Regions from separate parts of the Phyllobacterium sp. NPDC097923 genome, predicted to be linked through region 1. Evidence: riboswitches for the same ligand, from Rfam matches in the RefSeq annotation. Region 1 holds a riboswitch; the other holds the start of a gene.

Evidence for each region. Region 1 has a riboswitch for cobalamin ahead of ACIQWS_RS21275 (aromatic ring-hydroxylating dioxygenase subunit alpha). Riboswitches for the same ligand answer to the same signal wherever they lie in the genome.
Region 2: linked by a shared signal. The riboswitch ahead of cobU (bifunctional adenosylcobinamide kinase/adenosylcobinamide-phosphate guanylyltransferase) and the one ahead of ACIQWS_RS21275 (aromatic ring-hydroxylating dioxygenase subunit alpha) in region 1 are both predicted to bind cobalamin.

What each region holds. Positions count from the first base shown of each region.
Region 1 is NZ_JBIWBL010000005.1:184,917-192,151, reverse strand. Features, by position in the region: gene ACIQWS_RS21295 (SDR family oxidoreductase) at 1-381, shown strand, start outside; gene ACIQWS_RS21290 (fumarylacetoacetate hydrolase family protein) at 548-1,393, shown strand; gene ACIQWS_RS21285 (L-fuconate dehydratase) at 1,431-2,708, shown strand; gene ACIQWS_RS21280 (DUF1868 domain-containing protein) at 2,789-3,499, shown strand; cobalamin riboswitch at 3,611-3,811, shown strand; gene ACIQWS_RS21275 (aromatic ring-hydroxylating dioxygenase subunit alpha) at 3,936-5,180, shown strand; gene ACIQWS_RS21270 (hybrid-cluster NAD(P)-dependent oxidoreductase) at 5,188-6,279, shown strand; gene purU (formyltetrahydrofolate deformylase) at 6,503-7,235, opposite strand, start outside.
Region 2 is NZ_JBIWBL010000001.1:2,194,145-2,201,379, reverse strand. Features, by position in the region: gene ACIQWS_RS11145 (isobutyryl-CoA dehydrogenase) at 1-657, opposite strand, end outside; gene ACIQWS_RS11140 (cobyric acid synthase) at 777-2,255, shown strand; cobalamin riboswitch at 2,406-2,640, shown strand; gene cobU (bifunctional adenosylcobinamide kinase/adenosylcobinamide-phosphate guanylyltransferase) at 2,802-3,326, shown strand; gene cobW (cobalamin biosynthesis protein CobW) at 3,331-4,386, shown strand; gene cobN (cobaltochelatase subunit CobN) at 4,401-7,235, shown strand, end outside.

The DNA.
Region 1 (7,235 bases):
CCCGGGATGATCGAACGCGGCGATGGCGCGATCATCAACATGTCGTCGGTGGCCAGCAGTGTGAAGGGCGTACCGAACCGTTTTGCCTATGGCGTTACCAAGGCGGCGGTGCTCGGCCTCACCAAGTCGGTGGCGGCCGAGTACATCACGCAGGGCATCCGCTGCAACGCGATCTGCCCCGGCACGGTGGAAAGCCCGTCGCTGGAACAGCGCATGCGCGCTGGCGGTGACTACGAAGCCGCGCGCGCCGCCTTCATTGCCCGCCAGCCGATGGGCCGTCTCGGCCTGCCGGAGGAAATTGCCGACCTTGCCGTCTACCTCGCCGGTGCGACCTACACGACGGGGCAGGCCTACAACATCGATGGCGGCTGGACCGTCTAGGAGACTTTGCCAATCCACCCTGATGGGCATCTGATGCGATTTTCTGCGCTTCCGGTGCTCATGGACGAAAATGTCCACTGCGCTCCGGTTCTCGAAAACCGCACCAGCTCCCTCATCAGGATGAATTGTCGGAAGCCTCCTCCCATGCAATCGGAAGGAATGAACGATGAAATTTCTACGTTATGGCGAACCGGGACAGGAAAAGCCCGGCGTGCTGGATGCCAAGGGGCACATCCGCGATCTCTCCGGCAAGGTGAACGATCTTGCCGGGGCCGTGCTCGACCCGGAAGCGCTGGCAAAATTGTCAGCGCTGGATGTGGAGAGCCTGCCGCAGGTCGGCGGTAATCCGCGCCTCGGCCCCTGTGTTGCCGGCACCGGGAAATTCATCTGCATCGGCCTCAATTATGCCGACCATGCGGCGGAATCCGGCATGGCCGTGCCGCCGGAGCCGGTCATTTTCATGAAAGCCACCTCCGCCATATCAGGTCCGAATGACGATCTGGTCATCCCGCGCGGTTCGGAAAAGACGGACTGGGAAGTCGAGCTTGGCATCGTCATCGGCCGCACGGCAAAATATGTCAGTGAAGCCGATGCGCTGGATTATGTCGCGGGCTACTGCACCGTGCATGATGTCAGCGAGCGCGCCTTCCAGACGGAGCGTGCAGGGCAATGGACCAAGGGCAAATCCTGCGACACGTTCGGTCCGACCGGCCCGTGGCTGGTGACCAAGGACGAGGTGGCCGACCCGCAGAACCTCGGCATGTGGCTGAAGGTCAATGGCGAGACCATGCAGAACGGCTCGACCCGGACCATGGTCTATGGCGTTGCCTTCCTCGTCTCCTATCTCAGCCAGTTCATGTCGCTGCATCCCGGCGACATCATCTCGACCGGGACGCCGCCCGGCGTCGGCATGGGCATGAAGCCGCCGCGCTACCTCAAGGCAGGTGACGTGATCGAGCTCGGCATTGACGGTCTTGGCACCCAGAAACAGGTGGCACGCGCCGACGTCTGACGCGTGCTGACCCGCAACATTATTCAAGAGGCATATTGTGACCCGCATTACCGATCTTCGCGTCTTCGACGTCCGCTTTCCCACCTCGCAGAGTCTGGATGGATCGGACGCCATGAACCCGGACCCGGATTATTCCGCCGCCTATGTCATCCTCGATACGGACAACAAGGCTTTGTCCGGCCATGGGCTGACCTTCACCATCGGTCGCGGCAATGAAATCTGCTGCCTGGCGATTGAAGCGATGAAGCATCTCGTCGTCGGGCTGGAACTGGACTGGGTGAAGGAAAATCCCGGCCGTTTCTGGCATTTCATCACCGGCGACAGCCAGTTGCGCTGGATCGGGCCCGACAAGGGCGCGATGCATCTGGCGACGGGTGCGGTGGTCAATGCGGTCTGGGACTTGCTTGCCAAGGAGGCGGGAAAGCCGGTCTGGCAGCTGGTCGGCGAAATGACGCCGGAAGAAATCGTCGATATCGTCGACTTCCGCTACCTGACCGACGTGCTGACGCGCGAGGAGGCGCTCGCCATCCTGCGCAAGGCGGAGAACGGCAAGAAGGAGCGGATCGCCACGCTGCAGGCGGAAGGCTATCCCTGCTACACCACATCGGCAGGCTGGCTCGGCTATTCCGATGAAAAGCTGCGCCGCCTCTGCCAGGAAGCCGTTGATGCCGGTTTCAACCACATCAAGATGAAGGTCGGCCGCGATCTTGAAGACGATATCCGCCGCCTGACCATTGCCCGTGAGGTCATCGGGCCGGACCGTATCCTGATGATCGATGCCAATCAGGTCTGGGAAGTGGGCGAGGCCATCGATTGGGTCAACAAGCTTGCCTTCGTCAAGCCGTTCTTCATCGAAGAGCCGACCAGCCCGGATGACGTGGCGGGCCACCGCAAGATCCGGCAGGCAATCAAGCCGGTGAAGGTCGCGACCGGCGAGATGTGCCAGAACCGCATCATGTTCAAGCAGTTCATCGCCGAAGGCGCCATCGACGTGGTGCAGATCGATTCGTGCCGCATGGGCGGTCTGAACGAAGTGCTCGCCGTGCTGCTGATTGCCGCCAAATATGAGCTTCCTGTCTGGCCGCATGCGGGCGGTGTCGGCCTGTGCGAATATGTGCAGCATCTGTCGATGATCGACTATATCGCCGTGTCGGGGACGAAGGAGGGCCGGGTGATCGAATATGTCGACCATCTGCACGAACATTTTGTCGATCCCTGCCATATCCGGGATGCCGCCTATATGCCACCGTCGCTGCCGGGTTTCTCGATTGAAATGAAACAGGCGTCGATCAAGGAATATCTCCACCGGCCATAGGAAAAGGGGCGGGGCTTCATCAGTCTGACAAAGAGCTGTCCTATGGCGATTGCATTGTCTTTTCTCGTCACGGGGTTCCCATGCTCGATCTGATCAAGCCTTCGCTTGCCCGCTTTGCCGCCAGCCTGCACCCGGAACCACCGGTGCATCTTGGCCGGCGCTACAACAGCGCGGGCGTCTTTCAGCCGGAACCTGGCAATACGGTGGTCTGCCATCTCGTGAAGGGGTCCGAGTCGGAAGGCTCGGTCATTGCCGTGCGCGACCGGATGCTGGCGATGCCCGATGCCGGGCAACTGGCCTTTACCCCCGTCTCCAGCCTGCACATGACGCTGTTTCAGGGCATTATCGAATATCGCCGCCGCCCGTCCTATTGGCCGGATGATGTTCCATTGGAGACAAGCATCGACGACATGACGCGGCTTTATGTGGATCGCCTGCGGGATTTCGAGGGATGCGGGCCGTTCAACGTGGAGGTGATCGATGTCACGCCGGCAGGTCTGACCGTGGCGGGCGCCAGTGAATATGACGAGCGCATCATGCGCGCCTGGCGCGATGAACTGGCCGTGCCGTTCGGTTACCGGCATCCTGATCACGACACCTATGTCTTCCACATCACGCTGGCCTATCCGATCGCGCGGTTCCCGGATGAAAGGCTCGGGGCCTGGCAGGAACTTCTGGATGATTGCCTAGCATTCATCCGGCGTGAATCGCCGGTCATTGCGTTGAATGCGCCCGCATTGTGCAGTTTTGTCGATATGAATCATTTCGAGGAACTGGTGGTTCTGGATTGAACCAGAGGCCGTTTGATCGCCAATCTGCGACATAGTGTACACGCGCCCGGCGTGTCGTCTTACGTAAATGCGATGTCGTTTCCGCACCTATTCTTTTTGGGTGCCGGATGCTTTTATCGGGGCACTTGAGGTGCCGCTTTTCTAGGGAAGCGGAGAATTGGGAAGCCGGTCGGAAACCCGGCGCTGCCCCCGCAACGGTAGTGGAGTGAAACACGGCATAACAGCCACTGGGTCACAACCCCGGGAAGGCGTCGTGACAGCCGATACGGCAACTCCAGAGCCCGGAAACCAGCCTCGGTACTGAAAACCGACTGATCGCGGTGGGCGATCAAGGAGCATGATTCTGTGCGGGCACCAGCCGGTGGCTGGCCGTGCAGGCGTTCTTCCTCCGTCACCACCAGTCAGTTCTTTCGCAACATCGAGGCGAGGACACGACATGGATATACGCAACGAACTGCTCCGGAACCTGAGAAACCGGAAACCCGGCTACGGCCTTGAACAGTCTTTCTATTCCGATCCGGATTATTTCCGGCTGGATATGGAGAACATCTTTTATCGCGACTGGCTGTTCATCGGCCATGATTGCGAAGTCGCCAAGCCCGGCAACTTCTTCACGGTGCAGGTCGGCGACTATCCCGTGGTCATCGTGCGCGACCGCCAGGGCCAGATCCGGGCTTTTCACAATTCCTGCCGCCATCGCGGCTCGCGCGTCTGCTCGGCTGAGCGCGGCACGTCGGCCAAGCTCGTCTGCCCCTATCACCAGTGGACCTACGAGCTTGACGGGCGCCTGCTGTTCGCCCGCCAGATGGGCGATGATTTCGACGCCAGCCAGCACAGCCTGAAGCCGGTGCAGTGCGAAAGCGTCGGCGGTTACATCTTCATCTGCCTGGCGCAGAATCCTGTCGATTTCAGCGCGACGCGCGCACTGATCGAACCCTATCTCGCGCCGCACCACCTCACCGAAACCAAGGTGGCCTATCAGAGCACCATCGTCGAAAAGGGCAACTGGAAGCTGGTCTGGGAAAACAACCGCGAGTGCTATCACTGCGTGGCCAATCATCCCGAGCTGTGCAAGACTTTCCCGGAAGCGCCGAGCGTAAGCGGTGTCCAGGGCGCCGCCGACGATCCGGAGATTGCCGCGCACTGGCAGCGCTGCGAAGCGGCAGGCCTGCCCAGCATTTTCCGCATGTCCGATGACGGCCAGTACCGCGCCACCCGTGTGCCGCTGCTGCGCGATGCGGAAAGCTACACGATGAGCGGGCGCCGCGCCGTCGGCCGGCAGCTCAGCGACAGCGTCAACGAGAAGCAGATCGGCTCGCTGCTGCTGTTCCATTACCCGACCACCTGGAACCATATCCTCGGCGACCATGCCATTTCCTTCCGTGTGCTGCCGCTCGGCCCGGATGAAACGCAGGTCACCACCAAATGGCTGGTGCACAAGGATGCGGTCGAGGGCGTGGATTACACCATCGAGGAACTGACGCATGTCTGGCTCGAGACCAATGACCAGGACCGCCGGATCGTCGAGGAAAATGCCTTCGGCATCCGCTCGCCCGCCTATGAGCCCGGACCCTATTCGCCCGAGCATGAAGGCGGCGTGCTGCAATTCCTCGAATGGTACTGCAGGTTCATGGAAGAGCGTCTCTCCGGCGGCGATACGCGGCTCAGCAAGGTAGCATAGGTACACAATGAACATGGGCGTTCCTCAGTCTTACCCGCACCTTGACCAGATGCAGCCATGGAATGACCGGCTGCATCTGCTGGAGTGTCTGTCGATCATCGAGGAAGCGCCGAATGTGAAGACCTTCACATTCCGTTCCGACAACCAGAACTGGTTCCGCTACGAGCCGGGCCAGTTCATGACCTTCGAGCTGCCGGTGCAGCCCGAAGCCGTCCTGCGCACCTATACGCTCTCCTCCAGCCCGTCACGGCCCTTCACCATCGCCGTGACGGTCAAGGCACAGGAGAACAGCATCGGCACCCGCTGGATGCTGGATCACCTGACCCCCGGCATGCGGCTGAAGGCCTTCGGTCCGCTCGGCGATTTCTCCATGCGCAGGCATCCGGGGGAAAAGTACCTGTTCATCTCGGCCGGGTCCGGCATCACGCCGATGATGTCGATGACCCGCTGGATGCATGATTGCGCCCCGCAGAGCGATATCAGCTTCGTCACCTGCGCCCGCCGGCCCAGCGACATCATTTTCCGCCGGGAACTGGAATATCTGACAAACTGCATGCCCAACCTGAAACTGTCGTTCCTGATCAAGGAACATGAGATGGGGCAGGTGTGGACCGGTATCCGCGGGCGGTTGGAAGCGCCCAAGCTGCCGCTACTGTCACCCGATTTCAAGGACAGGACGATCTTCTGCTGCGGTCCGGAAAGTTTCATGCGCGATGTGCGCGGCATGCTCGAAGCCAGCGGTTTCGACATGGCGCGGTATCATCAGGAAAGCTTCGGTCCTGCCGCAGAACCCGTCTTGCCCGCCTTCGATGTGATGTCCACCGACGCCGTGGAAGCATCGGCGACGATCACCTTTTCCATGTCGGGCATGGACGTGCCGTGCATGCCGGGGGATACGATCCTCAAGGCGGCGCGCGGCGCCGGTATCCGCATTGCAGCGGCCTGCGAATCCGGCCTGTGCGGCACGTGCAAGGTGATGAAACTCTCGGGCAAGTCCGAGATGGATCACAATGGCGGCATTCTCGACGAGGAGATCGACGAGGGATTTGTCCTTGCCTGCTGCACGAAACCCCTCGGCAATGTGGAGATCGAGGCCTGAGCGCCACCTTTTGAGGTATTCTCCGCTCTGAAGTGCAGGCAATAACTGGCAGGGAAGGCTGGCATTGCGATTGTGCGTGGTTCGACAAGCTCACCATGAGGGAGAGGGTTGGGCTGCAATGCTTAATCACAAGGATTGCAGGATATGACTCCCTGAAGTCCTCATCCTCCCTCATGGTGAGCTTGTCGAACCACGCACCACGCACCGTAAAAAATGCCTGTGCCTAAAACACCACGGTCTTGTGGCCGTTGAGCATGACGCGGGATTCGAGGTGCTTCTTGACGGCACGGGCGAGCACCCGGCTCTCGATATCGCGGCCGGTGGCGACAAAGTCCTCGGCGCTCATGGCATGGCTGACCCGCTCGGTCTCCTGCTCGATGATCGGGCCCTCGTCGAGGTCGGGCGTGACATAATGCGCCGTCGCGCCGATCAGCTTCACCCCGCGCTCGAACGCCTGGTGATAGGGCTTTGCCCCCTTGAAGCTCGGCAGGAACGAATGGTGGATGTTGATCACCTTGCCGAACAGCCGTTTTGACAGATTGTCCGACAGAACCTGCATGTAGCGGGCGAGGATGACGAGATCGGCGCCGGTGTCCTTGACGATCTTCAGCAGCGCCTCCTCCTGCGCCGTCTTGTTGTCCTTGGACACGGGCAGCACATGGTAGGGGATGCCCTCATGCTCGGCAAAGCGGCGGCTGTCCTCGTGGTTGGAGACGATGGCGGCCACTTCCGCATCGAGCCAGCCGACCTTGATCTGGTAGAACAGGTGCAACAGCGCATGGTCGAACTTCGACACCATGATGACGATCTTCGGCTTCTTGGCCTGATCGATCAGCGTGGTCTTCATGCCGAAGCGCTCGATGGCGGGTTTCAGCGCCCGCTCGACATCGTCCTTGGAGGTTTCCTCCGAGGCGGCAAAGGCGATGCGCATGAAGAAGCGGTTGGTCTGGCGGTCC
Region 2 (7,235 bases), on a different contig from region 1:
CACCTGCCGGGTGGACTGGGCGTTCCAGCCCATCTTGTGTTCATTGGCACCGAAGGACAGGCCGGGCGCATCCTTCGGGATGATGAGGGTCGAAATGCCCTTCGGGCCATCCTCGCCGGTGCGCACCATGGTGACGTAAAGATCGGTATCGCCGGCACCTGATATGAACTGCTTGGCGCCGTTGAGGACATAGTGGTTGCCGTCCCGCACCGCGCGGGTCTTGAGGGCGGCGGCATCCGAGCCGGAATTGGGCTCGGTCAGGCAATAGCTCGCCAGCCATTCCATCGAGGTCAGCTGCGGCACGAAGCGCTGGCGCTGTTCGTCATTGCCGTAGAGATCGATCATCCATGTCGCCATGTTGTGAATCGAGATGAAGGCGGAGAAGGCCGGGCAGGCGGCCGACAGGGCTTCGAAGATCAGCACGGCATCAAGCCGTTTCAGTCCCGAACCGCCGAATTCTTCCTTGGTGTAGATGCCGCCCATGCCGAGCGGGCCGGTCTCGCGAATCACATCGGCGGGAAAATGCTTGTCCCGGTCCCAGGCCAGCGCGTTCGGTGCCACGCGGTCCGCCGCGAAGGCGCGCGCCATGTCCTGAATCGCCAGCTGATCCTCGTTGAGTTCGAACTGGCCGGACGCCGTATCAACGACCGCATCCATGATAACCTCCCTGTATTCCTCTTGATTTCCACTCTATCGCAAGCGCGGGGCCGCGCAACGATTCAGATAGGTTTTGCCGGGGGCTAGGAAGAGAAAGACATATCCGCTACTCAAAGCCCATGACGCACGCAATCATGTTGCAGGGAACAGGGTCAGATGTTGGTAAATCCGTCCTGGTGGCCGGACTTTGCCGGCTTGCGCGCAACCGCGGATTGACGGTTCGGCCGTTCAAACCGCAGAACATGTCGAACAATGCGGCGGTGAGCGACGATGGCGGCGAGATCGGGCGGGCGCAGTGGCTGCAGGCCGTCGCCTGCGGCGTGCCATCCTCGGTGCACATGAACCCGGTGCTCTTGAAACCGCAATCGGAGACCGGCAGCCAGATCATCGTGCAGGGCAAAGTCTGGGGCCAGGCCAAGGGGCGTGATTACCAGACATTCAAGGCGCAGCTGCTCGATGCGGTCATGGCGTCGTGGGACATCGTCCGTGAAGGTGCCGATCTGGTCATCGTCGAGGGGGCGGGGTCTCCCGCCGAAATCAACCTGCGGGCGGGCGATATCGCCAATATGGGCTTTGCCATCCGCGCCAATGTTCCCGTGGTGCTGGTCGGCGATATCGATCGCGGCGGGGTGATCGCCTCGCTCGTCGGCACCCATGCGATCCTGCAGCGGGAAGACCGGGAGATGATTGCCGGCTATATCATCAACAAGTTTCGTGGCGACGTCTCGCTGTTCGATGACGGCCTGAAAGCCATAACCCAGTTCACCGGCTGGCCGTCTTTCGGCGTGGTGCCATGGCTGAAGGACGCGGCGCGGCTGCCGGCGGAGGATTCCGTCGTGCTGGAACGTCTGGTGAAGGGCGAGGGCCGGGCGCTGAAGATCGCCGTGCCGGTGCTCGACCGCATCGCCAATTTCGACGATCTCGACCCGCTGATGGCCGAACCGCAGGTGGATGTGGTGATGGTGCGCAGCGGCGAGCGGCTGCCTGCCGATGCGGGACTGGTCATCATTCCGGGGTCCAAATCCACCATCGGCGACCTCCTGCGCTTCCGCGAGAATGGCTGGGACAGGGATCTCGACCTGCACCGGCGGCGCGGCGGCCATATCATCGGCATATGCGGCGGTTTCCAGATGCTGGGCAGAACGGTGCGCGATCCCGACGGCATCGAGGGCAGCGTGACGGAGACGGCAGGGCTCGGGCATCTCGATATCGATACGGTGATGGAGCCGGAAAAGACCGTGCGCAATGTGGCGGCGCAGTCGCTGCCATTCGACCTGCCGCTGGATGGCTACGAGATTCATCTGGGCCGGACGACCGGCCCGGACTGTTCGCGCCCCGCCGTGCGCATCAACGGCGTCGACGACGGTGCCATATCGGCGGACGGCAAGGTTTTCGGCACCTATCTGCATGGGCTTTTCGGGGCGGACCGGTTTCGCGCCGCGCTGCTGGGCACGATGGGCATTGCCGCTGAAGCATTCGACTACAAGGCCGGGGTGGATGCCGCGCTGGATAGTGTCGCCGCCGAGCTTGAAACAGTGCTGGATGTGGATGCGCTGCTCGCATGTGCTGCGGTGCGTGGTTCGACAAGCTCACCATGAGGGGATGGGTGGGCTGCAATGCTAATCGCGGAGATTGCAGAACATATCCCCTGCAATCCTCCACCTCCCTCATGGTGAGCTTGTCGAACCACCCACTACTCCCTGAGCAAACCGTGCGGATTCCATTGACATTTCCCGTGGGGGGTGAATAACGTCCCAGCCATGATTGGTTCCCATATTGGCCAAAGGCCAAGGGATCAAAAGGGAATGCGACGGTTGTACCCTCAAGGGCGACCCCACCGCAGCCGACCCCGCGACTGTAGAGCGGCGAGGATCAATGCAAAGCCTGACGCATATGCAGAAGGCAGCCACTGGGAAACCGGGAAGGCAGCATTCATCCTGTGACCCGCGAGCCAGGAGACCTGCCAGTCATAGAGCGTTTCCCAGGAAGCGCTCGGGGTAATCCTGCCCAAGAACCGAAGGGTCGTGTCCCTTCAGGCCCAGCACGGAGGTTGTTATGGCTGCTCGCATTGTATACGCGCTCGTTTCCCCGCCCGCATTCCGCTTGATCGTACCTGACGGATCATCGCGATTGCAGTGACGGCGATGCCCCAGCTGAATCACGGCGTGACCTTCATTCTCGGCGGTGCCCGCTCGGGCAAGTCCAGCTTTGCCGAAGGCCTGATCATGGCTTCCGGCCTTGAGCCCGTTTATCTCGCAACCGGCAGGTCCTGGGACGAGGAAATGTCTGTCCGCATCGACCTGCACAAGGCGCAGCGCGGTTCATCCTGGCACACCATCGAAGAGCCGCTCGATCTGGTGGACACCCTGCAGGGGGTTGCGGCCACGGACAAAGCGATCCTTGTCGATTGCCTGACGCTCTGGCTGACCAATCTGATGATGGCCGAGCGCGATATCACCGCCGAGACACGGCAGCTCATGCAAGCGCTGCCGAAACTTCAAGGCTCGATCGTTCTGGTTTCGAACGAAGTGGGTCTCGGCATTGTACCGGAGAACCGCATGGCGCGCGATTTTCGCGACCATGCCGGACGTCTCCATCAGGCCGTGGCGCAGGCCGCGGCAACAGTCTATTTCGTGGCAGCCGGGCTGCCGCTCACCATGAAGGGATAGGAATATGCAGGGTCAGAAGATTCCAGCGACGGTCATCACCGGTTTTCTCGGTTCGGGCAAAACCACGATGATCCGCAATCTGCTCGAAAATGCCAATGGCAAGCGCATTGCGCTCATAATCAACGAGTTCGGCGATCTCGGCGTCGACGGCGGCCTGCTGAAGGGCTGCGGCATCGAAGCCTGCCGGGACGAGGATGTGATCGAGTTGAACAATGGCTGCATCTGCTGCACCGTGGCCGATGATTTCATCCCGACCATGACCAAGCTGCTCGACCGTCCGGACCGTCCGGACCATATCGTCATCGAGACCTCGGGCCTCGCGCTGCCGCAGCCTCTGGTTGCAGCCTTCAACTGGCCGGAGATCAAGACGCAGGTGACGGTTGACGGTGTCGTCACCGTGATCGACGCTTCCGCCGTGTCCGAAGGCCGCTTTGCCGATGACCACGACAAGGTGGATGCCCAGCGCATCCAGGATGAATCGCTCGACCATGACAGCCCGCTTGAAGAACTGTTCGAGGACCAGATCCGCGCCGCCGACCTGATCGTCCTGAACAAGAGCGACCTGATCAGCGACAAGCAGCTCGACGGCGTGCGCGGCGATGTGCAGAGCCGTTCGTCGCGTTCGCTCAACATGGTGTCGGCCAGCTTCGGCAAGCTCAGCAATGAACTGCTGCTCGGTCTCGGCGTCGGCACTGAAGAGGACATCGCCAACCGCAAGTCGCACCATGAAATGGAGCATGAAGCGGGCGAAGAGCACGACCATGACGAATTCGAGAGCTTTGTTGTCGGGCTTGGTCCGGTGGCCGAACCCAAAAACTTTGTCGAGAAGCTGAAGGCCGTGATTGCCGATCACGACATCCTGCGCCTCAAAGGCTTTGCCGATGTTCCCGGCAAGCCGATGCGGCTGGTGGTGCAGGCCGTCGGAACGCGCATCGAGCATTACTTCGACCGTGCGTGGAATCCGGGCGAGGAACGGCAGACCCGTCTCGTCGTCATCGGACTGCACGATATCGACAATGACGCCATCACATCGGCGGTCACCGCCGCTGCCGCTGCCTGACGATAGGATATTGAATGCATCTCCTGCTTGCCCAGAAAGGCACCATCGCTGAAGGCACCGAGGCCATCGACCTCGGCCAGACGCCGGGAGATGTGCTGTTCCTGTCCGCCGCCGATACGGAGCTGGCGAGCCTTGCCGCCGCACGGCGGCAGGGCGATGGTGCAGTTTCGCTGCGCCTTGCCAATATGATGAGCCTGTCGCACCCGATGTCCGTCGATGCCTATGTCGAGCGGACAGCGCGGCATGCCAGGCTGATCGTCGTGCGGGTGATCGGCGGCGAGAGCTACTGGCCCTATGGCCTCGAAGCGCTGCATGCCTGCGCCATCAATCACAAGGTGCAGCTTGCGGTGTTGCCGGGAGACGACAAGCCCGATCCGGGGCTCGACCGGTTTTCAACCGTCGCCCGGCCCGACCGCGATGCGCTCTGGCATTATCTGCTGGAGGGCGGGGCGCAGAATGCCCAGCGTTTCCTCGATTATTGCGCGGCGCTGATTTTTTCCGGCGAGAAGCCGCAGGAGGCCGCGCCCCTGCTCAAGGCGGGGTTGTGGTGGCCCGGCAATTCAGCACCCTCGCTGGACGCGATGCGGCTTGACTGGACGGATGGCGCGCCTGTCATTGCCATCTGCTTCTACCGGGCGCTGGTGCAAAGCGGCCAGACCCAGCCTGTGGCGGCTTTGCTTGATGCGTTGCGCGCCAAGGGGCTCAATCCGCTGCCGGTGTTTGTCTCCAGCCTGAAGGATCCGGTTTCCATCGCCACGCTGGAGAGCATCTTTGCCGAAGCACCGCCCGCCGTGGTGTTGAATGCCACGGGGTTTGCCGTGTCTGCACCCGGTTCCGCGCGCAAGCCGACCGTGCTTGAACATGATGGCGCGATGGTGCTGCAGGTCATCTTCTCCGGCTCCAGCGCCGAGCAGTGGCGCCTGTCCGATCAGGGGCTTTCCGCCCGCGACCTGGCGATGAATGTTGCCCTGCCCGAGGTGGATGGCCGGGTTTTGTCGCGTGCGGTCTCATTCAAGTCGGCGCAGCATTTCGACGAGGCGGTGCAGGCCAATATCGTCATGCATGAACCGCAGGCCGACCGTGTCGCCTTCGTCGCCGATCTCGCGGCGAACTGGGCACGCCTGCGCACAAGCAAGCCGAATGAGCGCCGCGTTGCGCTTGTCATGTCCAACTATCCCAACCGGGACGGACGGCTTGGCAACGGCGTCGGGCTCGACACTCCTGCCGGTACATGGCAGGTGCTGAAATCCATGCGTGATGCCGGATACGATATCGCCGATATGCCCGCCGATGGCGAAGCGCTGATCAACCATCTGATGGCGGGCCCGACCAATGCGGCCAGCGACGGGCGCGCCATCCGCGAGACGATTTCGCTCAATCAATACAACAGCTTCTTTCAATCGCTTCCCCAGGTGATTCAGGAGAAGGTGACGGCGCGCTGGGGTGCGCCGGATGCCGATCCGTTCTTCCTCGATGCGGCGCGCGGCTTTGCGCTGCCGCTCAGCCGGTTCGGCGCGGTGCTGGTCGGCATCCAGCCGGCACGCGGCTACAATATCGATCCGAAGGACACCTATCACTCACCCGATCTGGTGCCGCCGCACGGCTATCTCGCCTTCTATGCCTATCTGCGCGGTGTCTACGATGCACATGCCATCGTGCATGTGGGCAAACACGGCAATCTCGAATGGCTGCCGGGCAAGGCGCTGGCGCTGTCGGAAACCTGTTTCCCCGAGGCGGTGCTGGGGCCGGTGCCGCATATCTATCCGTTCATCGTCAACGATCCGGGCGAGGGTACACAGGCAAAACGCCGCTCCGCCGCCGTCATTATCGATCACCTGACACCGCCTTTGACCCGGGCCGAAAGCTACGGGCCGCTGAAGGACCTCGAAGCGCTGGTCGACGAATATTACGAAGCGTCCGGCGTCGATCCGCGCCGCCTCGTGCGGCTGAAGGTGCAGATTCTTGATCTCGTGCGCGATATCGGTCTCGACAGCGATGCGGGCATTCACGATCACGATCCCGACGATCTCGCCCTGCAGAAGCTCGATGCCTATCTCTGCGACCTCAAGGAGATGCAGATACGCGACGGGTTGCATATTTTCGGCCTGTCGCCGGAAGGGCGCCTGCTCACCGATCTGGTGGTCGCGCTGGCGCGCGTGCCGCGCGGTTCGGGTGTTGGCGCCGATCAAAGCCTGCAGCGCGCCATCGCTGCTGATCTCGGCTTTGCCGGTTTCGATCCGCTGGATTGCGATATGGCCGCACCTTGGAGCGCGGAACGGCCCATAATTCTGAACGCTGTCACCAGCGATCCCTGGCGCATTGCCGGTGATACGGTGGAGCGCATCGAGTTGCTGGCCGCCAGGCTGGTGGCCGGTGAAACCGCCTGTCCCGGGGATTGGCAGGCGACGCAAACGGTTCTGGACGGTATCCGCGCAACCCTGCATCCGGCTGTGATGGCCTGCGGCGCAGCCGAAATGACCGGGCTCATGACGGCGCTGAACGGACGCTTTGTGGCGCCGGGGCCGTCAGGCGCACCGACGCGCGGACGTCCGGACGTTCTGCCGACCGGACGCAATTTCTTTTCCGTCGACAGCCGCGCCGTACCGACACCCGCCGCATGGGAGCTTGGGCAGAAATCGGCTGAGCTGTTGATCCGCCGCTATACGCAGGATCATGGGGAGTGGCCGACATCGCTGGGGCTGACCGCCTGGGGTACATCAAACATGCGCACCGGCGGCGACGATATTGCGCAGGCGCTGGCCCTGATCGGGGTCAAACCGGTCTGGGACATGGCTTCGCGGCGTGTCACGGGATACGAGATCATTCCGCCTGCCGTGCTTGGCCGTCCG